One region of the Salicibibacter cibi genome, then DNA from elsewhere that is predicted to be linked to it. Evidence: riboswitches for the same ligand, from Rfam matches in the RefSeq annotation. Region 1 holds a riboswitch; each other region holds the start of a gene.
The links. A riboswitch is a leader RNA that binds a small molecule or an ion and turns the genes downstream of it on or off. The one in region 1 is predicted to bind thiamine pyrophosphate.
Positions count from the first base shown of each region.

Region 2: another riboswitch for thiamine pyrophosphate. It lies ahead of thiD (bifunctional hydroxymethylpyrimidine kinase/phosphomethylpyrimidine kinase); the one in region 1 lies ahead of thiT (energy-coupled thiamine transporter ThiT).
Region 3: another riboswitch for thiamine pyrophosphate. It lies ahead of HUG20_RS02655 (acetylornithine deacetylase); the one in region 1 lies ahead of thiT (energy-coupled thiamine transporter ThiT).
Region 4: another riboswitch for thiamine pyrophosphate. It lies ahead of HUG20_RS16635 (thiamine phosphate synthase); the one in region 1 lies ahead of thiT (energy-coupled thiamine transporter ThiT).

Region 1 is NZ_CP054706.1:1,895,122-1,902,551, forward strand. It holds gene HUG20_RS09710 (MBL fold metallo-hydrolase) at 1-596, opposite strand, end outside; gene HUG20_RS09715 (hotdog fold thioesterase) at 624-1,010, opposite strand; TPP riboswitch at 1,796-1,896, shown strand; gene thiT (energy-coupled thiamine transporter ThiT) at 1,890-2,531, shown strand; gene HUG20_RS09725 (TetR/AcrR family transcriptional regulator) at 2,668-3,243, shown strand; gene HUG20_RS09730 (YhgE/Pip domain-containing protein) at 3,325-5,733, shown strand; gene HUG20_RS09735 (quaternary amine ABC transporter ATP-binding protein) at 5,801-6,973, opposite strand; gene HUG20_RS09740 (ABC transporter permease) at 7,000-7,430, opposite strand, start outside.
Region 2 is NZ_CP054706.1:625,971-633,400, reverse strand. It holds gene HUG20_RS03080 (DNA glycosylase AlkZ-like family protein) at 1-442, opposite strand, end outside; gene thiD (bifunctional hydroxymethylpyrimidine kinase/phosphomethylpyrimidine kinase) at 454-1,275, opposite strand; TPP riboswitch at 1,440-1,541, opposite strand; gene cls (cardiolipin synthase) at 1,666-3,114, shown strand; gene HUG20_RS03065 (TetR/AcrR family transcriptional regulator) at 3,426-4,085, shown strand; gene HUG20_RS03060 (HU family DNA-binding protein) at 4,078-4,257, shown strand; gene HUG20_RS19060 (hypothetical protein) at 4,359-4,556, shown strand; gene HUG20_RS03050 (ABC transporter permease) at 4,882-7,224, shown strand; gene HUG20_RS03045 (ABC transporter ATP-binding protein) at 7,237-7,430, shown strand, end outside.
Region 3 is NZ_CP054706.1:531,121-538,550, forward strand. It holds gene tenA (thiaminase II) at 1-90, opposite strand, end outside; gene HUG20_RS02655 (acetylornithine deacetylase) at 90-1,361, opposite strand; TPP riboswitch at 1,511-1,613, opposite strand; gene pxpB (5-oxoprolinase subunit PxpB) at 1,833-2,567, shown strand; gene HUG20_RS02665 (5-oxoprolinase subunit C family protein) at 2,564-3,574, shown strand; gene HUG20_RS02670 (LamB/YcsF family protein) at 3,618-4,376, shown strand; gene HUG20_RS02675 (L-lactate MFS transporter) at 4,442-5,704, opposite strand; gene fdhF (formate dehydrogenase subunit alpha) at 5,890-7,430, shown strand, end outside.
Region 4 is NZ_CP054706.1:3,334,642-3,342,071, forward strand. It holds gene HUG20_RS16590 (sigma-70 family RNA polymerase sigma factor) at 1-361, shown strand, start outside; gene HUG20_RS16595 (hypothetical protein) at 351-488, shown strand; gene HUG20_RS16600 (helix-turn-helix domain-containing protein) at 489-725, shown strand; gene HUG20_RS16605 (NAD(P)/FAD-dependent oxidoreductase) at 828-1,730, opposite strand; gene HUG20_RS16610 (hypothetical protein) at 1,881-2,189, shown strand; gene HUG20_RS16615 (ThiF family adenylyltransferase) at 2,214-3,242, opposite strand; gene HUG20_RS16620 (thiazole synthase) at 3,235-3,999, opposite strand; gene thiS (sulfur carrier protein ThiS) at 4,002-4,205, opposite strand; gene thiO (glycine oxidase ThiO) at 4,219-5,331, opposite strand; gene HUG20_RS16635 (thiamine phosphate synthase) at 5,318-5,932, opposite strand; TPP riboswitch at 6,103-6,209, opposite strand; gene HUG20_RS16640 (DinB family protein) at 6,336-6,824, opposite strand; gene HUG20_RS16645 (hypothetical protein) at 6,926-7,225, opposite strand; gene HUG20_RS16650 (hypothetical protein) at 7,303-7,430, opposite strand, start outside.

The DNA.
Region 1 (7,430 bases):
TCTACATATCCGGCATGACCACAAAATAACGATTCAAAATCATAAGCGAGCAATGTTCGGATGGAATCCATCGTTTGCGGAATGGATTCGCTGCTCATAATGACCTTCGGTTTCGGTGAGACAAATAAATCCCCTGAAAATAGCGTACCGTTTTCTTCATCGAAAAGCGCGACATGATCATCGGCATGACCCGGTGTATAAATAACTTTCCATTCCCGATTTCGAGATTGGATCGTACCATCGAGTAGCGTGGCCTGAAACCCTTCCCGCTTCCCCCAAGTCATCTGACGATACTCCGGATAGGGCGAATCTTGGGCACATATACCAATCCCTTTCGGATGAACATGAATAGGCACTTCAAAGTTTCGCTGCAACCACGGCGCTGTTCCGGAATGATCTTCATGGCTATGGGTAAGGGATACAAAATCAATCGAATGCGCTTCATAAAAAGGAATAAGTTCAGACTCCATGCGCGGTGGTCCGGTATCGACTAACATCCCGTCAACCAAAAAGGCATAGACGATATTTGTTTTTTCCCCTCCGAGAACAACATCCATTTTTACACAAGTCACATCTTCTTTTTCGTATACTTGCATCACAGTTGCACTCCTCTCCTTTTTTTATTATTTTGAAACAACTGCCATCGTACAACGAGCGACACAGATCAACTTTTCATTTTCATCGGTTATTTGAATATCCCAAACCATAGTCGTGCGTCCTTTATGAAAAGGCGTAGCGGTTGCCGTAACAACGCCGTCGGTTTTACTGCGAATATGGTTTGCATTAATCTCCATTCCTACCGGATTGAATTTTTGCGGATCTATATTCATTGCCGTCGCCATCGTTGCCGCCGTTTCCGCCAACGCAACCGATGCCCCGCCGTGCAGAATACCGGCCGGTTGCCTCGTCTTAGATCCCACGGGCATCGTCATGATCAAACGGTTGGAACTGAGTTCCACATACTCCATTTCTAGTTCGCCAACAAGGGAATCTTTACCCCGCGTTCGCATTTCTTCGGCAAAAGCTTCCTTATCATCCACATCATACAAATCCAATACATCTTGAGAAACAATCATTCCTATCCGCTCCTTCTGTTTGGTTTTATTTAAGAATGTTCATTCTAAATCAATCAAAAAATAACATTTAATCGTAGACAATCAGTGTCATGCCTTATTCCATTTTTTTTCCTTTTATTACGCGTTTTCACCAACACACGTAATTCCACAAACGAATTATTGAGAACCTGTCCATTTGAGGGAATGGATCGGTACTCTTGTCCCGCTAGGTACAGCTTTTCTTCCGTTTGAGGATTAGATCAGGATTGTCATTCCTCTCGAACCAGCTTTCCCTCTCTTTGAAGGTATGAAGTTACACTTGTGTAGGGACGCCTCTGACCCTTACTACGCATCCATTTTCCCATTTTAGTGCCCAATGCTGGGTGACCGAGTAATTCAACCGCTCTGCACTAGTGGAAGGCGATGTATCAAGTTCCGGTTGCCTCTTTAGTAATTGATAAATATCCCTGGGAGATAACAATCCTTCCGTCTCAGGATAAAATCAATCCTCTCCGTTGATTTATCATTAGAGGATCTAGTTATATATTACCAAAATAGATGATTAAAGTCAGTTGGGAAATCGTTGAGTGGGGACTATTTTTAGGTTTTCCCGATTTTTTGGTGCCACAACCACCACGTGGAGACTAATATTAAGCAGATCCCCATTATTTCAACCGTTTCCCTCCTCGTACTTGCAAGTTTTCCTAATAGGCGTATAATGAAGGAAGATCATTAAAATATTTTTCCGCTAGAGGTGTCGAAAGACTGAGAGGGACGTGCGTCCTAACTCTTGGAACCTGACCTGGTTCATACCAGCGTAGGGAAGTGGATGGCATGGATGTACAGGTGCGAACGCCTGTGATGTATGCTTTGCTTCCCCCTGTGGATCACAGAAAAGGGGATTTTTTTATGCACCAACGGACGCTTGCAATGGTTGAAATCGCTTTGATGACGGCACTCGCGTTTATTTTGAGCTTCGTGAAATTTCCTGGACCTTGGGCACAAGGCGGCTCGGTTTCTCTTATCATGGTGCCGATTTTCATTATGGCTTTTAGGCGCGGATGGCGCGTTGGGGTTTTGACAGGATTGCTCGTCGGGATCGTGAATTTAATGTATAATGCCTCAATTATTCATCCGATCCAAATGCTATTGGATTATCCGGTGCCCTACGCAGTTCTTGGACTTGCCGCATTGTTTGCTTTTCGCAATAGCAAGGGGAAATTGTCCGTAAACTGGGCGTTTTTCGGTTTGTTATTCGCCGGCTTCTTACGATTTCTATCCCACGTCGTCTCCGGTGTTGTTTGGTTTGGGAGTTTCACCCCGGATGGAATGAATGCTTATCTCTATTCGGTTGGGTACAACATTTCCTATTTATTGCCGGAAATTTTGATCACCCTTGTTGTCCTCTACATCCTCTCCAGGGCACAGCCTGATTTTTTTCCAATAAAAAAAACTACCCCTCATCTTCCCTCTTAAGAACTGTGCACGGGCGCACCATACGTTCGTGCATGTTACTTTTCATGCCTCCCCCTTGACTGATGGCTCACGCATGTTATTATAATAATGACCAATTTGTTCATTCGGTCATTTTCTCGAAAAGAGGTTATCAAAAATGATCACTAACAAACGCGCCACGATTTTAGAAGCAGCGAAACGGGCGTTTTCTTTATTTGGCTATAAAGGCACATCAGTCGCCCACGTTGCCAGGCTTGCCGGTGTTGGCAAGGGCACGATCTATACCGAATTTAAAAATAAGGAAAAAATGTTGGAAGCCGTGATGGATGGCATTTTACATGATCTCGGAACCATTTTTGAACGGGTGAAACACAACGACGAACAATCCATTCTGAAATTGCACCGTGCCTTATATGATACGTTGCAATATCGCAAAGAGCATCAACTACTGACGCATCTTGCCGAAGAAGTCAATGTCTACGGTACGAAAGAAGCGGTGTCTGCGATGCAAAAGGTTGAAGATTTCATTATCACCGCTTTGGAACAGGCCATTGCGCAAGGGGTGGAAAAAGGTCGTCTGCAAGTAATGGACACGGAGATCACAGCCTTCACCATTTATAAATTATACATTGCGTTCATCGTTGATTGGGAAGCGAAAAAACGTCCGCTGACGGAGGAAGAATTGTTTCAGGTCTTTGAAAATCACATTTTTAAAGGAATCGTTGTTCGATGATACACATAAATGATGTTTTTTTTGAATAAAAAATGACCATTATATTATTATGGTCATTCGGTCGAATCAGGGGGTTTTACATTGAAGGGTTTTATTGCCGAATGGAAGGCTATTTTCGCAGACAAAAAAATGCTCATATCGATCATCGGCATTCTATTGGTTCCTGTTTTGTATGGAGGCATTCTGCTTTCGGCTTTCTGGGATCCGTACGGTCAGCTTGAGGAGCTTCCCGTTGCTATTGTGAATGAAGATGAAGGAGCTGAATTGGACGGAGAAGAAGTGAATGCCGGGGATGAATTCGTAGACGAACTATTGGAAAGCGAAGATTTCAATTGGCATGTGACGGATGCCGATGAAGCAAAACGAGGCTTCGATGCGTTCGATTATTATTTATACGTTTTCATCCCTGCTTCTTTTTCTGAAGATGTGTCTTCTTTACAGGATGAGGATCCTGAAAGTGGAATGATTTATTATGATATCAATGAGGATGTTAACTTTGCTGCCTCTCAAATGGGCACGCAGGCGGTGGACACGATTGAAGAGGAACTGTCCCGGACACTAACGGAAACTTATGTGGAAGTGATCGATGATGCATACACCGAGCTGGCGGACGCAACAGTAGAGCTTGAGGAGGGAGCTGAAACACTTGCGGACGGTGTGGATTCAGCGCTTGAAAACATGGGCTCCCTTACGGAAGGTTTGTCAGACTTGCGTGAAGGTGCCGGCTCCTTACATGAAGGAACGAACGAAGCCGCTGAAGGCACCAATGAATTGCGAACGGAAGTAGAAGCTTTCGCGGAGTTTTTCCATAACAGTGAAGAAATCGATCAATTGGAAGACACGTTGAACGAGATGCAAACGGATGTAACAAACGCCCGCGCTTATTTGGAAAGTGACGATGCGGAACAACTGGAAGAATCCCTTCGTTCGCTTGATGAAAATTGGGCGGCTGCAAGCGCCTCCCTGCAATCAGCCGAAGATTCGCTAGGCCAATTGGACGATCGTCTGGAAGACATTGACGAACCCGTTCAAGACGCACAAGGTACCCTCGATGATATCCGCGAGATGAATGATCGCCTGGATCAATGGCAAAATCGGGCAAATGAAAGCTTGAATGATTTAGAATCGTTTGCAGGGACCTGTTACGAATGGCAAGAAAGGCTTGACGAATGGGATGACGCCGATGAAGAAGCTCAAGGTTTATCCGATTATATTGCTGAAAACTACCCGGAAGATGAAGAATTACAAAGCTATGCGGATACATTTTCAGAAACAGTTGACGGGATTGACGCCGAAGATGGTCAATCGTGCCAACAAATCGATGAAACCATAGATGCTTTAAATGAGACGTATGATGATATGGAAGAGGCAACGCCGGAGCTTTCAGAGCAACTCGAAACGATCGATGCAGCATTCAATGAAACCACAGATACGATTTCCGACGGACAGGAAGACGTGTCAAACTGGATAAATGAAGTAAGTGAGGAGTTGGAAAATGCTCGTACTGCCGCACCGGAAGGGATCGGTGATGGAGACATCGAGCTATTGGAAGTGTTTCCGCAAGCAAGATCCACATTGGCAGATTTGGATGAATCTCTTTCCCAAGCAGACGAAGTATTCTCATCGGCAGACGCTACGATCGATGAAGCGGAACAGGCGGTGCAGACGCTTGATGAAGGCGTACAAGATTTGAACGAAGGAGCAGACGAACTGTCGTCGGAAATGCAAACAGCATTCGAAGGCGGCCTTGAGATTGAAGATGGCCTCGAAGAACTCGATGACGGATCCCGTGAACTGCACGAAAATCTTGAGACATTGGCTGAAACGTTATTGGAAAATGAGCTATCTGAAGAACAGCAGGAGCTCTTCACTTCCCCCGTTGAATCCGTATCGGAAAGTGAAACCATGGATTACACGTACGGAGAAGGATTATCGCCTTATTTCTTATCGTTGGGATTGTTCGTCGGAGGTTTGACGCTCTCGATCATCTACCCATTTTATCAACCGTTGACGAAACACGAAACGGCCTGGAATTGGTTCTCCGGTAAGTTGGGCGTCATCTGGACAGTAGGCATACTTCAAACGATCGCGCTCATCGGAGTCACCTTCTTCGGACTTGATTTGGATATCGCCAGCCCTGGTTGGTTTTCATTTTTCATGGTCTTCTCCGGCCTTTCCTTTATGACGCTGATTTTTATGCTCGTTGCCATATTGGAAAATCCCGGGCGCTTCATCGCGATTATTTTATTGATCATACAACTCGGAGGAAGTGGAGGTTCTTTCCCCGTGGAACTAACTCCTGCTTTTTTCCAATACGTGCACAACTTACTGCCGATGACGTATTCCGTTGAAGGATTACGGGCGACGATCATGATGGGCGAACCGGGATTGTTGCTTGAGTCTTGGCCGCTGCTGTTGATTTTACTTGTATCATCGGGAGTGACTTTCCTGTTTTTTGCCATCAAACACAAGAAAAAGACGGAATCATAAGGGACAGCTACCCATTGTAGCTGCCCCTTTTTTCTCTCTGCCGATAAGAAAGGGGCACTTTAGCCCCTCAAACGAGCGACGCCAATACCGACACGCGAGAGATATAACCTACTAATCGCTCGTCATCGTCTACCACAGCAATTGGATACTTCGCTTCCGTGGCGATTGGAATTAGCTTCTCGATATACGTTTCAGGATCGGTCGTGTGATAATCGGATTTGATAATGTCTTTCAGTGATTGATTTTCCTTGTTGGCTTTTATTGCATCGTCAATCGTTACAAGACCTTCAAGTTTTTTGTTCTCACCGATCACAAACACGCTCGAAATCCCATGATTTCTCATTTCTTCAATCGCCAATTTAGCTCCGCCTCCAACAGGAACAATCGCCGATGGTTTAAACATGACATTTTGCGCCTGCAATACTTTCGTTTTATCAATGTCTTTTACAAATTCTTTAATATAATCGCTTTTCGGGGTTTCCAGAACTTCTTCCGGTGTGCCGATTTGCTCCATAATGCCATCCTTCATAACGGCAACCCTGTCACCGAGTTGAAAAGCCTCGTTCACATCGTGTGTAATAAAAATAATCGTTTTTTTCAATTTGGCTTGAATGTCCAACAATTCCAATTGCATCTCCCGACGAATCAACGGATCCAATGCACTGAATGGTTCATCCATCAGCAGAATATTCGGATCAGTAGCCAAAGCCCTGGCCAAGCCAACTCTCTGTTGCATACCGCCACTCAGCTCACTGGGTCTTTTTTGTTCCCATCCTTCAAGCCCAACGGTTTTTAATACTTGCTTAGCCGCTTCTTCTCTTTCCTCTTGCTTAAACCCTTTGACTTCCAAACCATAAGCGACATTCGTTAAAATCGATCGATGGCTGAACAGGCCAAAGTGTTGAAAAACCATGGCCATATTGTTTTGCCTAAATTCGCTTAACGTCTTTTTCGAGTAGGGAACAATATCCTCCCCGTTCACAATCACTTTTCCCGCGGTCGGTCTATTCAACATATTTAAACAGCGAATCAAGGTAGATTTTCCACTTCCGGACAAGCCCATGATAACGAAAAATTCACTTTCGGACACATCAAAAGAGACGTCATATACACCGACGGTATGTCCCGTTTTTTCCAATATGGCCTCCTTGGAATCCCCTTTTTTCACTAAATCAAGAGCCTCCTGCGGATCCCGACCAAAGATTTTTGTTAAATGTTCAACGTTGATCTTTGTGGACATCTTCCATTCCTACTTTCACAATTTGATCAATCCGTGTATTTGTACTTTTCGGCCACGCTTTGCGAGAGGCGATCCAGAATAATGGCCAGAAAAACGATGCTGATCCCGGCTTCAAACCCTGTAGCGATATCAATTTGTTGCAATGCAGAGAGGACTTCCAATCCCAATCCTTGTGCACCAACCATGGATGCAACAACGACCATCGCGAGCGCCATCATCGTCGTTTGATTAATGCCGGTCATAATAGTCGGTAAAGCTTGCGGCAATTGTACCTTGAATAGTATCTGTGAAGTGGATGAACCGAAAGAATCAGCAGCTTCCACCATTTCTTTTGAAACGTTGCGAATCGCCAAGTTAGTTAAACGAATAACAGGAGGAATCGCATAGATGATTGTCGCAAACATGCCCGGAACAACACCCAATCCGAAAAGCATCATCGCCGGAATGAGATAAACAA
Region 2 (7,430 bases), 1.3 Mb from region 1:
GATCCCAGGCACCAACAACTTTTTTATTTGAAGCAAAGGCTTTGGATGGCAATGCTCCTTGATCTGCCAACGCTTGTCGAATCATACGCTCCACATCTTTATACAGATGCCTTTTCGATGCCCACTCCCGTTGGCTCGTTTTTCTTCTTCCTTTAAAAATCGGATAATCGTCCATTGGAAGCAAACAAGCAGCATTAGCAAAATATTCAAAGGCAAGCCCTTCCCACAATTGGCGCTCGAGTTCTGCCCGATTGTATTTTTCCAAACGATTGAAAAAAACAAGGTGGTGGTTTCGTTCGATGATGGCCACCGGATCCAACTGCACGCATTCCAATTGGCGAAGAGCCGTCGCCATGTTCGAGTCGAGCGCTCCGTAATCATTCAAACCTGATTTCGCGAGGAGGAATCGCCGTGCTGCCTTTTTGCTGACTTGAATAGCCATGTTGTCGCTCCTTACACTCTGATGAGGGGTTGAACGTCAGACCAGCGATGCCCCCAATGATTCGTTGGCCCTTGCCCTTTTCCGATATTGAGTGGGTTTGAGATCGCGGCAGTAATATATGTTTTGCCATCTTTCACCGCTTCATAGAGGGACTTTCCATTCGCTAGGCCGGCTGTAATTACCGCTGCATACGTGCAACCACTTCCGTGGGTGTGCTTCGTATCAAAGCGTTCCGCTGAGAATTTTTCAAACGTTTGGCCATCATACAGATAATCATCGGCCTCGCCTTCATAATGCCCGCCTTTAATCAATGCAGCGCTCGTTCCATATTCCTCTACAAGTATTCGGCCGGCTTCTTTCATGTCGTCAACTGTCTTGATCGTTCGATTTGTCAACGCCTCTGCTTCCGGCAAATTCGGCGTTACGACCGTTGCCAATGGAAGAAGCTCTCTCGCAATCGTCTCCCTGGCCGTTTCCGAAATGAGCGCATGTCCGCTGGACGCAATCATTACAGGATCAAGCACATAATTGGCGACATTTGCTTCCTTCATCTTTTTGGCTGCCAGCGCCATTACTTCCGGGTTGGAAAGCATGCCCGATTTCACCGCATCTGGAGGTATATCTTCAAATACAGCGTCAAATTGACTTTCCACAAAGTCAAGTTCGAGATCCACAAATGACTTTACCCCAAGCGTATTTTGACTGACCACAGATGTGATCACACTCATCCCGTATGCGCCAATCTCCTGAAACGTTTTCAAATCCGCTTGAATGCCAGCTCCACCGCTCGGATCCGTCCCTGCCACCGTTAATGCTTTTGCAATTTCTGTCATGTCTGCGCCCTCCTTCGGCTCACGTAACCAGCGTTGCCACACGAAGTGTTGCCTTCCATTTTTTATGTAGATAAGAAAGTTGATTTATACTTACCTACCAATAAAAAACACCTTCGGACGGAAGGTGGCGGCGCATAGGACAAGAATCGAGTGCTCTCTTCGTCTACGTCCTGAAGCCACTTTCCTCCGCCGGTACTCCCCGGATCAGGTTCGAAGGGTTGAAGCAATCACTTCTCTCAGCGCTGTACGCACCCCTAGTGGTTCTTTCTTTTCCTTTATTCTATCATAATTATGCGGCATCTTCCTATCTTTTCTCACACTCAAGAAATCCACTTTTTCCCGAAAACATGATACCATGGAGAAAAATAGCAAAAAGAGAGGAGGGAAACGATGGACATTTTATCAATCGCCGTTGGCTTGTTATTTTTTCTTAACGCAATTTTTGCCGGCATCATTGTTTTTATGGAACGGCGTGATGTGAATGCGACCTGGGCTTGGTTACTCATCCTGCTATTTATCCCCTACCTCGGATTCATCCTTTACTTGGTCCTTGGGCAAAACTTGACCCGAAAACGTTTATTTCATTGGGACGGCATTGAAAAAATAGGCTTGAAAGACTTAATCAATGAGCAATTGGACGATATGGACCATGACCGCTTTGATTTTCAAAATGAAACATCGAGCAACCACCGCCACCTGATTTCTATGCTGCTTCGCAGTAACGATGCCGTGTTAACCCAAAACAATCATGTAGACGTGTTCACGGACGGCGTCGATAAATTTTCGCAATTGTTATCGGACATCGCGGAAGCGAAAGATCATATTCATTTGCAATATTACATATTTCGTAATGATACCCTCGGCAAACGCGTCATAAACTTGCTGACTGAAAAAGCACGCGAAGGGGTGCAAGTGCGTGTGCTCTATGACGATATGGGATCCCGAAAGCTGCATCCGCGACACTTTCGAACCCTCACGGAAGCGGGAGGCGAAGTGGGCGTTTTTTTTCCATCCCGTATCCCTTATGTGAACTCACGGCTGAATTACCGCAATCACCGTAAAATCGTCGTGATCGATGGAGAGACTGCATATGTTGGCGGTTTTAACGTCGGCGATGAATATTTGGGACATAATAGACGAATGGGCTATTGGCGCGACAGCCACTTACGTCTACGCGGTTCATCGGTGAAAGCGTTGCAAACCCGTTTCATTCTTGATTGGAACCAAGCATCCAAAGACAAAACCGTTCACTATGAGCCCCATTATTTCCCAGACATGCAACCACAGGGAGAAATTAGCACGCAAATTGTCTCCAGCGGTCCCGATACCGAATGGGAAGAAATCAAAAACGGTTATATTAAGATGATCACGTCGGCACGCGACTCCGTATTCATCCAAACCCCTTATTTTATTCCGGATGCCAGTTTGCTTGACGCCTTGCGTATCGCTGCCCTGGCCGGCAAGGATGTACGCATTATGATACCGAATAAACCGGATCATCCCTTTGTCTATTGGGCGACGTATTCCCACATGGGGGAATTGCTCAATTCGGGCGCCCGTTTTTACATTTACGATGCAGGCTTCATTCATTCGAAGATGCTCGTCGTGGACCGGAGTGTCGGCACCATCGGAACCGCGAACATTGACGTGCGCAGCTTCCGTCTGAATTTTGAAGTAAACGTCTTTATGTATAATGATGCCCTCGGCGAAAAAATGGCAACGATTTTCGAAACCGATCAAGCCTTTTCCTCGGAAATGACCCCGCAACGTTACCAAGAACGGGGAATGTGGGTACGTTTCAAAGAATCGATCGCCCGGTTGTTGTCGCCGATATTGTAAGGGGGAAACGAAAGCGGTTGAAAGTACTCATCGGGATCGGTCGCCACGGACGCTCCATGGCGACCGAGATTTGACACTTTCACCGCACTCGGGCTTCCTGATCCCTTCATTTCAGTGCGAAGATCTATCTTGCAATTGATTTTAGAATGATGATTGGTTTGTTTGTTCATACAAAATTTAATGAGAGTAGCTTCCCTACCGGAAATTTGCTGGATTGACGATGTCTCCGATCGCTCTTGACTTTATAAGCGGAGTAATGATATTCTTTTTATAGACCGACGGTCGGTCAATAAATTGGAAAGGCATAAAAAATGAGAACCTCAAAAAACCCCGAAGAACGGAGAAACGAAATTCTGGACGTTGCCGAGACGCTTTTTACAACAAAGGGGTATGGTAACACAACAATAAACGACATATTACAAATGGTCGGGATCGCCAAAGGAACGTTCTATTATTATTTTCGGTCCAAGGAAGATGTCATGGATGCCGTGGTCATACGGTTTATAGACAGTGGGGCCGAAGCTGCCAAGATGATTGCCGCAAATGCCAATCTCGAGGCACCCGAAAAAATATTTCAAATCATTATGGCTCAAAATCCCAACGCAAGCCGAGAGAAGCGCATGCTTGAAGAGTTACATGATGTTCACAATGCCGTAATGCACCAAAAAAGCCTGGTCGAAACCATCCGGCGGCTGACTCCTGTTTTAACAGATGTCGTCGAACAAGGACTAGCGGAAGGTGCATTCACAACCCTTTATCCAAGGGAAACGGTGGAATTTTTGCTTGTCGCCCAACTCGTGTTTGATGACGGCATTTTCGAGTGGCAGCCCCAGGAACTCATGCAAAAAGCAATTGCCTTTACACACATGATCGAAACGTCGTTAGGGGCAGAACCGGGCAGCTTTGCTTATCTCCATGAAAGACTCACGCAAAGTCCTGGAAACGAAAAAGGAGAAGAGTCCGATGAATAAAACCGAAACGATCGCAAAAGTTGCGGAGGAATCAGGTGTCAGTATTGAAGATTGCCAAAAAGTGTTGGATGCTTTTGAAGACGTCTTAAGCGCTGAATTATCACAATCAAAAGATGTACGAAGTGCGTTTGATAAGGTTTATAAAGTGTTGCACTTTTTCAAAAACAAATAAATGCGGAAGTATCTTTGCTTTTTTGGACCCTAACGGCGCGGGCAAACTTATGTACCATTTTGGAAAAAACGTCAGGAACCTTGCGCATAGACGGCAAAGATGTGAGCACAGATAAGGATGCTTTCAGAAGTGCCATCAGCGTTGTTTTTCAAGATTCTACGCTCGACGATAAAATGACGGTGAAAGAAAACTTGAAAATGCATGCCTATTTTTACAATTTGTCTAGAGCGATTAAGATGGGAAATTTTGTGATCACGCTGCAAATGAGTATACTAATTGTTATTTTGAGTCAACACTAAAATCCATGGTTGATATTCGTGATTAAATACGGTATCACTATTAGCGAGCGAAGGAAAAACACGTAGACTCCTGTGGGAAAGCGCAGGGCGAAGACCCCGCAGGAAAAAAGCGAACTTCTTTTTTTCCGAGGAGGCTGAGCTCGGGGCCCACGGAAAGCGTAGGGTTTTTCCGTAGCGGTCACTACCAATCATAATTGCCCCTAGTTTGTCAGCCATAGATTTTGGTGAAGAGTCGTTATTTTATTTGTAATATTATTTTTGTTATTAGCAATGCTTTATTTTTGAAAAATATGATTTATCCAAACAAGGAGCGAAGGGAAATAAGATGCTGTTCAAAATGTTGAGGAAGGATATTGCCCAAAAAAAGACGATCACTGCGGCGCTATTTATTTTGATCACACTATCGTCTTTATTCGTTGCCAGTGGTTCGAATATGGCGATGGAATTAACCCATTCCATGAACACCTTATTTACGAAGTCCAATGCTCCGCATTTCGTGCAGATGCATGCTGGTGAACTGGATGAGGCCGCTATTGACCATTTTGCATCAAGAAACAGCGACGTGAAAGAACAGCAACTTGTCGAGATGGTTAATATTGACGGATTAAATCTGACATTAGGAGACAATCCTACACCAGAAACAAGTGGTATCATGGATCATTACTTCGTTGAGCAAAATAAAAAATTTGATTACTTGCTTAATTTAGAAAATGAAATCATCCAGGTTTCCCAAGGGGAAATTGCCGTTCCTGTTTACTTCATGCAGCAATACAATCTGAATCTTGGAGATAAAATCAGAATAGCAGATTCCCCATTTGATGCGACATTCACAGTCGTAGATTTTGTTCGTGATGTGCAGATGAACCCGTCCATCATTCATTCAAAGCGATTTGTCGTCCATAACGATGATTTAGATATGCTGAGCAAAAACGTTGGCGAAATTGAATACATGGTGGAATTTCTACTCACTGACTTAAGCAAACTGAGCGAATTTAGAAATGCCTATCAAACAGCAGGCATGCCCCAGCAAGGTCCGAATATTGACTACCCGTTATTTCAGACGTTGCACGCGCTAACAGACGGTGTGGTGGCAGCCGCCATCCTATTCGTCAGCGTTATGCTTACACTGATAGCGATGCTTTGTATCCGCTTTATCATGCTTACGACGCTTGAAGAAGATTATAGAGAGATTGGTATTATGAAAGCGGTCGGTATTGAGCAAAAGGATATTAAAAAAATGTATTTGTTCAAATATATCATGTTGGCGGCTTTGGCTTCTGTGACTGGTTTTTTGATCTCTTTATTTCTGAACGATCTATTGACGGCCAATATTCAGCTCTATTTTGGTGCTGCCGAAAAGAGTATGCTGCACTATATGGTTCCGTTTATTGCTGTGCTTGTCATCTTCTTAACGGTTCTACTTTATTGCACGTTAATACTCAGAAAGTTACATAAATTAACAGCAGTAGAAGCATTACGCTCGGGATATATGGGAGAGGAAGCTAACGCAAGTCGGAAATCACTATCACTGAGTAAAAGTAAATACGTTAACGTTCCTGTTTTCCTGGGGTTAAAGGATGTCTTCGGGCGGTTCAAAATGTACAGCTTATTATTATTTGTCTTCTGCGTATGTTCCTTTATGATCATCGTCCCGGTCAATTTTCTGAATACCGTCCAGTCACCTGATTTTGTCACGTATATGGGGATCGAGCGAAGTGATATACGGATCGATTTACAACAATCAGACGACACCATGGAACAATTTAACCATATGCTCGCCTATATTCAAAACGACGAAGATGTTGAGCAATTTTCGCCGCTGATCACCAGTCAATTCAAAGTCGTCAATAGTGATGGCGCTGAAGAAAACATCACCGTTGAAAGTGGAGATTTTTCTATTTTTCCGTTGGAATATTTAGAAGGGGATCCGCCATTACGCGAGCAGGAGATCGCGCTTTCCTATTTGAATGGCCAGGAGTTGGAAAAAAATGCGGGGGATCGTCTTCATTTAATCATCAATGGGCAGGAGCAGGAGATGATCGTCAGTGGTATCTACCAGGACGTGACGAATGGCGGCAGAACAGCAAAAGCGTTGATGCCTTTCAATCCCGATACCGTGCTTTGGTATGAAGTGAGTGTGGATGTAAAACATCCTATTAATATCCGGGAGAAACTGGATGAATATGCAGAGATTTTTCATCCGGCGAAGGTCACGGATTTGCAAGGCTATTTAGCTGAAACATTTGGACATACGATCGAACAGCTCAGACTTCTAACCGTTTTAGCGATTATCATCGCCGTCAGTATCGCCTTGCTCATGACATCGTTGTTTCTGAAAATGTTAATAGCCAAAGATGACGCTCAAATCTCAATTATGAAGAGTATCGGTTTTTCTTTCAAAGATATTCGAACCCAATACGTTACCAGGACATTGCTTGTGCTGGGGGTCGGGATTATTTTCGGGACAATCGTTGCCAATACGGTTGGCCAGCGTGTCGTTAGCCTTCTGCTATCCTTTATGGGTGCTTCCGAAATCAGTTTTGTGATCGATCCTATCCAAGCTTATATTCTTTGCCCATTGTTATTAATGATTGTGGTGACTATAGCCACATTCATGAGCATCGTATCTATCAAGAAATCCAGTATCGCTGATCTGGATGCAGAATAAGGGAGTGCTGATATGGAAGTTGTATTAGAGTCAAAGCAATTATGCAAAACATATAGGCTCGGTAAACATCATCACCAACACGTTCTTAAAAATGTGAATGTACAAATGAAAAAAGGAGAATTTGTAGCGGTGATGGGACCGTCCGGTTCTGGTAAATCGACCTTGCTGTACAATATGAGCGGCATGGACCGCATGACCGCCGGAAC
Region 3 (7,430 bases), 1.4 Mb from region 1:
GCCGTGTCCGATTCCCTGTACAAAGGGATGTTCATGACTTGCTTTCCAGATCGGGTCCGCTGTTTTTCGAATGCGTTTGCTGAATGTCATTATGATCTCTCCTTTGGTTGATTGCACCACTTAACGATGAAGCGGAGCAGTGTTTTCGTGTAGTCCAGCAATTGATCGATGTTGAGTTGTTCATTAATGGCGTGCGCATGTTTCAATTTTCCGGGGCCGTAGCAAACCGTAGGGATGCCGGCCTCGGCGAGCCAACCGCCGTCATTGACAGATGGCGACATGGATATTTTTGCAGGTTTTGAAAATGTATGCTCATGCGCTTTCATCAAGTCATCGACAGCTGCATGATCTTCATCAACGGTAAAAGACGGAAACACCTCGCCGCGCTCTTCAATCATCGATGCGCCGCCCCATTGAAACGTTGGGGGGTAATTTTTCATCCAGAGATCTGCGTTTGCCGTTGCCAGTAGGTGTTCTTCGATTTCTTTTGCCACGGAATCTGCACTTTCATCCGGATAAAAATGAACAGTGATCCAGAGCCGACATTCGTCTGCTACGAAAGCGGCATGGCGCCCCCCTTCAATGACAGCGGGGTTAATCGTGTTCGTCCCCGGAGTGAAACCGGGATATGATTTGTTAATCGCCCAATCACGCTCTAATTCTTGTAGGGCGGTAATCAACTTGTTCATTTTTTCGATGGCGCTTGCCGCGCGTAATCCACCACCGGCGTGGACCATACGGTGGCGTGTGCCATCATGATGGGTCGTCGGGCTTTTCACCGTTACCCAGCCTGTGATCACACCGCCTTGTCCGTGAATCTCACAATCGCTTGTGTCGGCGACGATGGCGAAATCCGCATCATAGCCCCGATCGCAACACTGCTTCGTGCCGGCCTCTCCAACTTCCTCGCCAATCACAGATTGCAACAACATGTCTCCGCGAAGCTCGACGTTATTCTCGTGCAACAGTTGAAGCGCAAATAAACAGGCGGCAACACCTCCTTTCATATCCGCTGCTCCACGTCCGAAGAGCGTTCGATCGCGGATAACTGCTTCAAACGGAGGCGTTTCCCAGTCTTCGTCTTCTTCCACCGAGGCCACATCGATGTGGCCATTCAATATTAGACTATGAAAATTTTCTGAATGGGAGCCTTTACGTGAGCCAACAACATTCGGATCCCCGAGGTAAACGTCCCAGTGGTCTACATCAAAACCGATCGTTTGGAGTTTGTCGGCTATGTATCTTTGAATCTCATCTGTGTTTCTGGCCGGCGGCGCAGGTGTGCGAAACGCGATTAAATCCGAAAGCAAGCTAATTAACTCATCTCTGCGCTCTTCCACTTGTTGAATGAGCGTTTCCATCTTTCTTCACCTCTTAGAAAATTTGGTTTTTCGTCGCTTTTATGGCGAAAGCCTTCGCCCAACTTATGCAGGTAATAAAGTTGGTTTATACTTTTTTACCTGAAAACAAAATAAAAACCACTTCAGGGAAGTGGCAACAACAAACAATATACGTCATCAGCCCACTTCCCTCCGCCAGTGCGAACTGGATCAGGTGAATAAGGGTCGAGGCTATGCCTCTCTCAGCTAATAAAAGCACCCCTAGTGGTTTTAAATATTTTAATTTACTTTATTAAAAGTAACATAAAAAAAGAAAATAATCAAATATTTCCTGCCGGTCGTTTGATTGGGTATATACAAGGGAAAAGGATAACAATCATTTTCCAAAGGTATAATATGACTGTAGTGATCGGCCACAGGGGCTATTATCAAAAATAAAACAAAAGGGAAACTCAAATTTATACTGGCAAGGGAAGGTGAGAAGAGACCTTTATGTCTGCGCAGGCAAAAAAACCGGAACTATACGTGTTATCAGAAACCGCGATCAATATTGTTTTTGGGACGGAAATTGATCCGGAAATCCATAAACGCACAAAAAAATTGATGGACTTGTTGGAAGAAGCTCCATTCGAATGGTATCTCGAATGCGTTCCGAGCTATACTGGTCTAACCGTCTTTTACGACCCGATAAAGGTGCTCCGTATCATGGGGAAAAGAGACACCCCGAGTGCATACGTGATGGAAAAGTTGCGGGAAAAAGTTCGTGAGATAGGGGAGACGACGGGGGAAGAAGGCGAGAGGGCTGTCGTAACGATCCCCGTTTGTTATGAAGAAGCTTTTGGTCTCGATTTGTCCCATGTGGCGACGGAGAATGGCCTTTCTGAAGAAGAAGTGATCCGAATTCATACAAGCGGCGAGTATCTGGTATACATGATCGGTTTTGCTCCCGGCTTTTCTTTTCTTGGCGGTATGTCGCAAAAGATTGCTACGCCGCGCAGGAGTGAACCACGAACAAAAATCCCCGCCGGTGCTGTCGGAATCGCCGGCATTCAAACAGGAGTGTATCCGCTTGAGACACCGGGAGGATGGCAACTGATCGGGCAAACACCCCTTAAAATGTTTGACCCTAACCGGGAACAACCGAGCTTGCTGAAGTCCGGGGACACGGTTTATTTTAAGGCAATTACGCGCACGGAGTTCGAAGCGTACGAGGAGGGGGACATGTGAGTTTATCTATCTTGAAAGCGGGCTTGTTTACGACCGTTCAAGATCGAGGCCGAATTGGCTTTTTGCAGCACGGGGTTTTGGAGAGCGGCGCGATGGATCGTATCGCTTTGCAAAGCGCAAATGCCATCGTGGGCAATCATGAAAATGAAGCTGTGCTTGAAATGACGATGAACGGTCCGGAGATCAAGGTCGAGAGGGATAGTCTTATAGCAGTAACAGGGGGCGGAATGGTGCCAACAGTCAATGGTACGGCTTACTCACTTGGGGTACCTCTTTTTGTCCCTGCCGAAAGTACGCTTGCGTTTAAACCGGTTGCCCTCGGTTATCGCGCTTATCTGGCGGTTGCGGGTAGTATCGATGTACCTGTAGTGATGAATAGTAAGAGTACGTATGTGCGTGCGGGAATCGGAGGTTTTGAAGGTAGAGCACTTCAAAAAGGTGACCGATTACATATAGGGAAGAAAAATAAAGAAGCGATGAAGCGATTTGATCAAATTGCTCAAAAAGCGGATGGCGGCGTCTTCGCTGAAAACTGGGGAGCAAATGGCAGTCTGCTCGACCGCGGACAACAAAAAATACGGGCGTTTCCCGGTACCCATTTTAAGCAGTTTACAGCGAAGAGTCGGGAACGATTTTTCCAACAAGCGTTTACCGTTTCGACACAATCGGATCGTATGGGGTATCGGTTGCAAACAGAAGAAGACGCTCCCATCGAACGCCAAGAATCTTTTAGCCTCTTATCGGAACCTGTCGCGTTTGGGACGGTGCAAGTTCCGAGTGATGGCCAACCGATCGTTTTAATGGCTGATCGGCAGACGACAGGCGGGTATCCGCGTTTTGCACAAGTGGCAGCGGTTGATTTAGGGCGGTTTGCCCAGTTCCGGCCGAATGAACAAGTAATGTTTGAACCGATTACCTTTCAAGAAGCTGAAACGCTTTATTTAAAACAAGCCCAAGCAATGCGTGAAAGAAAAATAGGGATTGCTTTAAAATGGAAAGATTATTAGATATTCCGGGTGAGGATATTTGCTCATATGGGGAGGATGTAAAATGAAAACCATCGACATGAACTGTGATATGGGTGAAAGCTTTGGCGTTTATACACTTGGAACGGATGAGGAAATTCTCCCTTACGTTTCTTCCGCCAACATCGCCTGTGGATTTCATGCTGGCGATCCTTCGATCATGCGGAAAACGGTGAAACTGGCGATTGAAAATGATGTTGCAATCGGTGCGCATCCCGGATTGCCGGATCTCATGGGATTTGGGCGTCGTCACATTGACCTTTTACCCGAGGAAGCGTACGACATTGTCGCCTATCAAGTTGGCGCGTTATGGGGTGTCGTACAAACGGAAGGCGGACGACTGCGACATGTGAAAGCCCATGGCATGCTCTATAATAGGGCGACGCAGGACCCGGAACTAGCAGATGCCATTGCCCGGGCGGTTTATGATATTGATCCCGACCTGGTTCTTTTCGGCCTGGCCGGTGGCGAGCTCCTTAAAGCGGGAAAAAAAATCGGGTTGAAAACGGGCAGTGAGGTATTCGCCGACCGTACGTATCAGGAAGATGGAACACTTACCTCACGTCGTGAGGCGAACGCTTTGGTTGAGGACGCCGACGTAGCGGGAGATCAAGTCATTCGCATGACTGACGAGGGTAAAGTGCGTTCGCAACAAGGCAAAGACGTGGATATCCTCGCCGAAACCGTCTGTATCCACGGCGACGGTCCCCATGCATTGGCGTTCGGGAAGAACATTCGGAAAAAAATCGAAAATGCCGATATCGATATTCGGCCAATCGGATAGATGCATGCTTGAATGCTGTCGTGACATTCGTCGCGACAGCATTCATCATAAAATCCTCTTTCAGGTCATCCACTTGTCACCTGTTGCTGATTACGGATGCGTTTGATATTAAAATGCATCAGAATAGCCATCACAAGTGCTATCGCTAACAAAAAGATAAATAAAACAAAGGCATCTGTATAATCAGCGGTAGCTCCAACGATTGTGGAAACAGCCATTGGCCCGAAAACACCTGCCATTGCCCAGGCGGTTAGTGTATAGCCGTGAATCGCTCCCAACTGTTTCGTGCCAAATAAATCGCCGATGTAAGCCGGCAAACAGGCGAAGCCTCCGCCATAGCAAGTCATGATAATAAATAAGAGAATCGCGAAAAAGATTTCATTGGTTGTGAATGGCAAGAGGATAAATGCTCCCAATTGTAATGCGAAAAAGATCATATACGTGTTTGTGCGGCCGATATAATCCGAAGCGCTTGCCCAGCCAATTCTCCCGAAACCGTTGAAAAAACCCATGATGCCGACAATGGTCGCCGCGGCGGCTGAGCTTGTGCCTGTAATCGCCTGCGTCATATTTGAGGCGACAGCGAGCAGCATGATCCCCGCGGAAATGTTGATAAACATCATCCCCCACAGCAAATAAAAACGGAATGTTTTCAATGATTGTCGGGCATTGAGTTGCGCCAGATCTCCCTGGGTATCTTTTTTCTTTTCCTTCTTTTTTTGTTCCTGCTTTTTCATGCTTGCCGGTTCCCAACCTTCCGGTGGCGGAGCGATATAGCTGGCACCGGCAAACATGAGGATTAAATAGGCAACTCCTAGCGTGTAGAATGTCGCAGGAATACTAATCATGCCCATCAAGCTTTCGGCCACCGGGCTGGTAATGAGAGAACCGGCACCGAAGCCGAGGACGGCCATGCCTGTTGCGAGTCCGCGTCTGTCCGGAAACCACTTAACGAGGGTGGAAACGGGCGATATGTAACCGATCCCAAGACCGACACCACCGATCACGCCGTAAAAAAGAATAAAGAGAGGTAAACTCTCCATCTGTATCCCGAAACCCGCACCTAATGTTCCCGTGCCAAACAGAACGGCAGAGATCATGGCGGATTTGCTGGGACCGTTACGCTCGACAAATTTTCCGAGAAAAGCGGCGGACATCCCGAGAAAAAATATTGCAGTCGTAAAGGCGAATGTTACCGCCCCGATGTCCCAACCAAGCGATTCGTTCAATGGATTTTGGTACACACTATAGGCATAGACGGAACCGATCGACAAATGAATAGCAATGGCTGATACAGCAATTAACCAACGATTTTTGTTTGCTTGCAAAATATACACCCCTTTTCACTTATGAAAATATTGAAACATACTCGGTAAGTACCCCACAAGGTGTTGCGGTTGAAACATATATAAAATACACGATTTTAAACAAGTCTATTTCGGCAGCTTGTTTTACATTGTTGTTAAAAAATGATATATATTAGAAAAAGAATACGGTAAGGAGGTCTTCTAAAATGCCGGATGTAACGGTAAATGGCAAGCGTATACATGCAAAGGAAAAGCAGAACGTACTGGATGTATTGACTGAACATGACATTGAAGTGCCAAGCCTGTGTTACCACCCAAGCCTTGGTGCTATTGAAACGTGTGACACGTGCATCGTCAGTGTGAACGGAGAATTGGTACGTTCGTGCTCCGCGACGGTAAAGGACGGAGACGCGATCGCTACGAACGAAGAGGCACATGAAGCACAACTAATCGCGATGGACCGCATTCTCGGTAATCATGAACTGTACTGTACAGTCTGTGATTACAACAACGGCAACTGCGAGATACATAATGCGGTCAAAGAGATGAGAATGAGCCATCAAGAGACCCCTTTTGATTTCAAGCCCTATGAAGTGGACCGCAATGCTTTCTATCGTTATGATCCCGATCAGTGCATTTTGTGCGGGCGGTGTGTGGAAGCTTGTCAAGACGTGCAAGTAACGGAAACGCTAACGATCGATTGGGACAGGCAGCGCCCGCGCGTTATCTGGGACAAGGACTCTCCTATCGAAGAATCTTCTTGTGTTAATTGCGGGCATTGTTCGACGGTGTGCCCGTGCAACGCCATGATGGAAGTGGGCATGGAAGGCGAAGCTGGTTTTTTAACGGGAATTAAAGATTCCTCCATGCGCCCGCTCATCAATATTACCAAAGAGGTAGAAACGGGTTATGAGCAACTCATGACCATCTCAGATATGGAAGCCTCGATGCGAGAAAATCGCATTGAAAAAACAAAAACCGTATGTACGTACTGTGGAGTAGGTTGCTCCTTTGATGTCTGGACGAAAGATCGCAAAGTTCTCAAAGTTGAGCCGCAGTCGGAAGCGCCGGCAAACGGAATTTCTACTTGTGTAAAAGGGAAGTTTGGCTGGGACTTTGTCAATAGTGAGGAGCGGTTGACGAAACCGCTGATTCGGGAAGGAGATGCTTTCCGGGAGGCGGAATGGGAAGAAGCTTACGATTTGATCGTCCATAAATTCAAGGAAGAAAAAGAGAAAAACGGTCCCGACTCACTTGCGTTTATTACGTCTTCCAAATGTACGAACGAAGATTCATATGTCATGCAAAAGCTCAGCCGCGCGGTGATCGGAACAAACAACGTTGATAATTGCTCCCGTTATTGCCAATCCCCGGCCACGATGGGGCTATGGAGAACGGTTGGTTACGGCGGCGATTCTGGAAGTATCACAGACATCGAAAAAGCTGAGCTCGTCATTATTACCGGTTCGAATACGGCGGAAGCCCATCCGGTACTTGCGACAAGGGTGAAACGGTCTCAAAAACTTCATGGACAAAAAGTAATTGTCGCGGATCTGCGTAAACACGAAATGGCCGATCGGGCCGACCGTTTTGTCCAACCGAAAGCGGGATCGGATCTCGTCTGGATTTCAGCCGTCACGAAATACATCATTGATAAAGGTTGGCATGACCAGGCGTTTTTAGATGAGCATGTCAACGGCTTAAAAGATTATATCAAAAGCCTTGAACCGTACACCCTCGATTATGC
Region 4 (7,430 bases), 1.4 Mb from region 1:
GTATTGGACTTCCGTCCAATATGACCAACGCCGACGGGAACAAAGGGATAACCAGCGTCTCATGATGGACAACCTCCACGAAACCGGAACCATTTGGTATCCATGTGAAAATATGCCCGATATCATCACCGAAACGAGCGACCTTGGCACATGGAGTGAAGACGTTGAACTGACGAACGCATTGCGCCAATTAACAGCTAAACAACAAATCGTTATTATTGAACGATATGGCTACGAGCGAACAAACAATGAAATCGCGCGCTTATTGAACGTAAGCCCGCAAGCCATTTCCCGAACGCATTCGCACGCGCTTAAACGTCTTCGCACTATTTTGCAAAGGAAGTGGGAAAATGATGCTTGAATTTTTAGGACAATTCGGTTTGCCATTTTTGTTCGCCGTTTATCTCTTTTATCGATTTGAAAGGCGTATTGAGCGATTGGAAAATATCCTCCACAACGAGGCAGCACAAGAAAGGAGAAATCGCTAAATGATCCGTCACTATGTAAAAGAAGCACAACGCGGCGACCGGGAAAAACTCGCAACGTTGATCCATCAGTTTGAACCGAAAATAAGAAATTGCCTATGGCAAACGACTCCCGGGGAAAGAGACGACCTGCGCCAAGAATTGATGCTCAAGCTAATCGAAATCACGCTCCATTACGATCCGGAAAAAGCTCCCACCTTCACCGAATTCAACACATCCCTCCACGTTAAAAAAACTTGACTTCTCGCCAAAAATGGCGAAAGTGTTAGTTGCACTTATGCAGGTGAGAAAGTTGATTTATACTTTCTTACCTGCAAAAAAAGCCGTGAACGACGGCTTTTTTCAAGATTCTTCTTGCATTAGCGACCGTTGAACCCAAACGGCTGCCTGCGCCCCTTCCCCCATGGCAATGGCCACCTGTTCGGAATGCACGGCGAGATCACCGGCAGCCCATACCCCCGGAATGTTCGTCATTTTTGTACGGGTATCATTAAGAACGTGATGATTTTCCAAGCGTTCGACTCCAATTTGCTTCCCTAAATCCGAATGAACAACATTGCCGGGAAAAGCAATAAACGCTTTTTCTGCCTGCAACGCTGTGCCATCATCAAGCGTCACTCCGGCAAATTGATCCCCTTCCAGATGAACGCGCTCAATCCTTCCTTCATGAAGGCCAATGCCGGCTTCCGACAATTGTCTTTTTTCCTCTTCGGCAACAGGCGACTGACTTCCATGGCTCACATACGTCAACCGATCCGTCCAACGCACAAGATCGAACGCCATCCGCACACCTGCACGCCCGGACCCAAGCACAAGGGTACGTTTTTCTTTAATTTCATAACCATCACAATCCGGACAGATGTATACACTCATGCCGAAACAAGGCTCAAGTTCCGGAAATGGGTTAGCGTCAGTCACCCCCGTAGCCAGTATCAGCTTCTTTCCGTGATACGTACCCCCGTCTTCCGTTTCTGCTCGAAATCCCGATCGCTCCTTTCCCAATCGGATAACTTTTTCATCCATAAAATCAACATCATAGTTGCTCGCATGTTTCCGTCCTGCTTTGCGAAGTTCCCTTCCGCTGATCCCGTCCGGCCAACCGAGAAGATTTCGATATTGCCGGCAAAGCATAGAACGGCCGCTCCCCTCATCAATCACCGTCACCTTGCGCTCATAACGCCCTAATTGAATCGCTGCTTGCAACCCCGCGATCCCCCCGCCGATAATCATGACATCTGCTTGCACACCAAAACACCTCCATGCCAATAGCATTCGTCAAACCAACAAAAAAATGCCCAGGTTCGCAGCTGGAACCCAAGCAATTTTATCCCGATGGCAAGCGCTATGCATCACTTCTCAACACTGTTACACTGATTAAAAAAAGGAGACCTCAAATTGGATCAAACAGACATCGAAAAACAAGTCGTTGACCAATACCGGCAAGATGAAAACATGATGATCCTCGTCTTCGCCCAATGGTGCGTCAACCAAGACCTGGACCCGCACAACTTATACAAACGCGCCCACCCGGACCAACCGATAAACGGAGAATTGGAAAAAACACTGGAATTAACCGTTCCAAAAAAAGAAGCCGGTGAAATCGAAGACGAGACCATCCTCGGCGTCCTCTCCATGTTTGGAAACAGCGACCTGGCAATGGCCGTGACCGAAGAAATCGAGAAAAGAGACAGGCAAAAACGTTGAGCCAAACAACGCATCAGGCATATCTTAATCGATCAATGCCAAAACGTGTTCGTACACCCTCTCTGCCCGATCTCCTTCGTCAATGCCGTGCAAGAGCGCCCGACCGTCTTTGAACAAGACGACCCGACAACCTTCATAATTAAGGGTCGCGACATCTTCGTGCAAACGTACGGAAGAGAGCGTTGAATGCTTTACGTTTTGCAGCTTTTCCACCTGCACTTCTTTTCGCTCCCGCGGTCGGACATGTACGGTGTCACCACCGCACAACACTCGAATTTGCTTCCCTTTTTTCTCACCAAAAAGGGCAGGATAAGTCGGATTGGGCCCACAGGTGGGACAATGTTCGTCTTTTAAGCGGCCGGCATCGATCGCCGCAGTTTCATTTTTCCAAAGATCAAACGACCGCAACCGTTCGGAAACCGCTTCTTTGTTTCCGCTAACGATTTTTATCGCTTCCGCACTTTGCATCGCCGTCACCATTTGGACAGCAGGTGCGATCACCCCATCGTTATCACACGTTTCATCTAAAGATAGATACGGACTCAAACACCGGAGGCAAGGACCGTCATCCAACATAAAGGAACGCGACAGCCCATAGCTGCCGACAACGCCACCGTAAATCCAAGGAACACCGTAACGATAAGCCGCATCATTTACTAGCATCCGAACTTCAAAATTGTCGGAGCCATCCATGACCAAGTCAACCTCGGGCACAAACTTGGCCGCTTCTTCCACCTGAAAATCAAGGACGTAGGCGTCTATCTCCACATCCGTATTCACTTTCTTAAGATAACGGGCGACAGCCTTGGCTTTGGCCACTTTGTATTGTGCATCTTCTTCTGTGAAAAGCCGCTGGCGGTGGAGATTATGAAGCTCCACGTAATCACGGTCAATGATGGTGATTTTGCCTATTCCCGCTCTCACAAGGGTGTCCGCAATGGACGTGCCGAGCGCGCCGCAACCGACGAGCAGCACATGCGCCGTGCGAATGCGGTCTTGCCCTTCTGTTCCTAGCGGCTCAAAACGTGTTTGCCGATCATAGCGATCAACCATGAAACACACCTTCCTGAGGACTGCTTGCCTTCGCAAAACGCTTCACCGGAATACGTCCGGCTTCGTAACTTAAGCGCCCGGCTTGAATGGCTAATTTCATCGCCTCCGCCATTTTTACAGGATCATCTGCTTGCGAAACCGCACGATTCAATAGCACGGCATCCGCACCCATTTCCATCGCCAATGAAGCATGGGAAGGCGCACCGATTCCGGCATCGACAATAACCGGAACGTTCGCTTGTTCCACAATGTAGGATAAATGAAGCGGGTTCAATATCCCGCGCCCTGTACCGATGGGCGCAGCCCCCGGCATCACCGCATGCGCACCCAACTCTTCCAACTTGCGGGCAAGCACGGGGTCATCAGCAATATACGGCAGAGTGATAAACCCTTCTTCCAAAAGCATTTCTGTCGCCCGATACGTTTCAACGGCATCAGGCAAAAGGGTTTGATCATCCCCAATCACTTCAACCTTCACCATGTCACTCAATCCAGACGTGCGAGCTAGTTTTGCAATGCGAACGGCTTCTTCCGCCGTTTTTGCCCCAGCCGTGTTCGGTAACATGGAAAATGTATCCGGTTGAAATTCCGAAACGAGATCATCATCACTGTCATCCAAATTCATTTTGGCAACGGCAAACGTCAAAATTTCCGTCTCCGACGCTTGCACGGCTTTACGTTGCACATCAACATCCGGAAACGTTCCGGTTCCCAATAACAATCTTGAACGGAACGTTCGATCCCCTATTCTCAACATTTTTACCCTCCTCCCACAAAACGGACAACGAATATCTGATCGCCCTCGGCGAGCGCCGTTTTTTTATATTCGTCGGGCTTGAGCGCGACCTCGTTGTGTTCGATCATTGCCTTTTTATCTGCCAAATTAGCATGCACACGGAAATCTTCAATCGTTTTCACATCTGCAGGGACGTCCATCGTTTCTTCGTTTACTTTGATATGCATGATTTATTCCCCCTTAATGATTTCGATTAGGCCGAAACGCCTGTAAAGCTTCCATCTTTCCACTCGTGATCGTGGCAACCATTTCCTTCCCGGAAGCCGGCGCCAATAAAATACCATTGCGTCCGTGACCGCCACAGAGCCAACATCCGCGGATCGAAGGATGAGGCCCCATCAAGGGAAGGCCATCCGTCGTTTGCGGACGAATACCCGCCCACATTTTCGAGATTTTCGCGTGCGCAACTTCAGGGAGCAACTGTTGCGCACGCTGGAGTACTTCGCCGATGCCTTGCACCGTTGTTCTCCGATCCCGCGATAACTCGGACGTCGCCCCGATTAGTGTTTCGCCATTTGGCTTCGGCACGAAATAGAAATGTTCATGATAGAGCGTCTTCGTGACGAGCGGATGCTTCCCTTGCACGCGAATCGCCTCTCCTTTTATCCCTTCAATCGGTAGCACACTTCGATCCGCGGAAAGCTCAAACAAATCAGAACCGGTTGCCAGAACGACATGTTCGCTATAAAATTCCTCGCCGCTCGCCGAAAGGACCCCTTCGCAATGATCGCCATTTTGAAGCAGAGCGCGCACGCCGGTATACGTTTTCAATTCAGCGCCTTGAAGCACCGCTGCTTGTCGGAAGGCAGAAGCTGTTTGCACAGGTTCCACGTGCGCTTCTTCAGGAAAATAAAGGGCACCCTCTGCCCCATCGGCGAGGAAGGGAAGGTGTTCGTACAATTGTGCAGCCGTTAAACATTGCACCGATTCCCCGGCTGCCGTTTGCCATCGTTCAATTTCATTTAATTTTTTCCATTCTTCCGATGAAAAAGCCGGTTTAATCGCGCCGGAAACCGTTCGGCCGATGGATGTCCCCGTTTGCGCCATCAACTCCTCAGCCAATTGCGCGTACAATTCCCGGCTCTTTTTCGCGAGAGGATACAGAGGCGTTCGGGATTGCAGTTCCACTTGGACCCCCAACATACCGGCGGCGGCCGATGTCGTGCCGTTTCCTGCATCCCCACGGTCAAGAATAAGTGTTTTTAACCCTGCCCGTGTTCCGTAATACGCGATCGCGAGCCCTATGATCCCTGCGCCGACAATAATGAGATCATACGATTCATGTCGTTTCATAATTCATCTGCCCAAAACGATTAAATTGGATGGCCTCTTCTTCCGGTTTTTCCGCTTCCCAAAAACCTGAAATTAGCGCAATGCCCGAAGCACCGGTGCGGGATATTTCGCCTAAACGGTCCCGGGTGATGCCTCCGATCGCAAGCACGGGGATGCGAACCGATTGCACAACCGATTGCAGTGCCGCAGTCCCACGGGGCGGGACGTCGGGTTTACTCGCGCTCGGATATATATGTCCATAATAAAGGTAGTCCACCCCTTCTTCAGCCCGGGCTTTTGCTTCCTCGAGGTTGTGCACCGACGCCCCCACTTGCAGATTCGGCGCCTTGTTTTTCACGTCTTTTGCCGTCAGCGAGGAATTGCTCGGCAAGTGAACACCCCCCAAGTCCCACGCGGCCGCTGCTTCCGCATGTTCATTAAGAACAATTCGCTCGCGTCGTAGTCCAATTTTACAAAGCTGGTCAATTTGTTGTTTTAACCGTTGCAGCGAAGCTTCCTTATCGCGAATATGAACGATGTCAATATTTTTCAATGCGTGTCGCAACTGCCTTACTTGAATGTGAAACGGGCAGTTGTTCGTCGTGATTAAATGCCAGGTCACGGTTAGCCTCCCTACCAATCTTTTAGAAAACGTGGCTTTTCGCCAAGCTTTTATAGCGAAAAGCCTTAGTTGCACTTATGCAGGTAAGAAAGTTGATTTGTACTTTCTTACCTGCCAAGCAACGACAAAAAGCCGCCCTAAGACAGCAAAGGACAGCAGAAAGAATGGTATCCGTTCTTCATCTACTTTCCTCCGCTGGCTTTATCGTCCAGATCAGGTTCCAAGGGTTCGAGGTTCTCCTCATCTCAGCCCCGGCAGGGCACCCCCAGTAGAAATACTTATTTAATTATATTATACACGCAGCCGAGAAAATACGTCAATTTTTAGCAGTCGAAACCGGGCGTTTATCAGCGAAAAACAACGGGATATCAGCCGAAACTGACGATTTATCAGCCAAATACCGTCAACGCACCTCTTCCTCCATGTCCCAAGCCCCCTGCTGTTTGCGAATAAATACAATTTGTCCAATATGATAGCTCGTATGGATCATCATATTTGCAAGCACCGTCCCCCACGTCTCCCCGCTTTCTCCATGGACGGGCGCTCTCCAATCAGATTCCGTTGTTCCATCAATGATGTGCAGCCATTCATCCATCATCGTTGTTAACTGGGCCACGGTGACAGACCAATCCCGATTTTCACCGCTTCGAAAAGTAGCTTCATTTCCTTCTTCAATTGGAGGGACTGGTTCTCCTTTGAAGCGCTCCAGACAACGATTATTATATACAATAAGATGATTGACGATTTCATGGATACTATGGTCGGCTGCCTCCCGTTTCCAATTCGCCTGCTCATCCGTGACCCCCGCGAGCGCCTGCTGAAGGCATGCAAACCAATGGTTCTCATCATGACAAGCGGATAATTGCCGATAAAAAACTTGTTTTACCCCCATCAATGATCCTCCCCGTTTATGCTTAATGATTATGGCTTCGCCATTTAAAACAAAAATCCTGCAAAAAAATAAAAAAATGCAGCCAACACCGGCCACATTTTTTAGTAAATCACCCAATGGATCTCGTACCAATATCCATCGGAGTCATATTCCAAATCCAATTGATATTCTCCGGGTCCATCGTCGGTTTCCATTTGCCCTTGCACCAAATAGTGATCTTCGCCCTCCTCCATGATAGAAGTGGCTTCTTGTGAAGCAATATCGATTCCTGTCACTCCTTCGGCTTGAAGTTCACGCGTCAACACTTCCTCCGCATCCTCATACGCAACGTCCGCATTCACCCCAAAACAACCGGCCAAACATAATGCCACGACGAACAACAGACAGAAGGTCTTTTTCACTTAATCCCTCTCCCTCACATAATCTTCATTTCGAACATATTTTCATTACTTAGGGATTGCTGAACAACTTGCAGCTATCAGCTGAAGCCGGGATGTCGCTTCCATGGCTTCGCTTTCCGCGGACGAACGGTCAAGCCTCCTCGCGCAAAACCGGCGCTGCGGGGGCTTGACGCGTCCGTTTTTCCGCTGGAGTCTCGCCATTGCA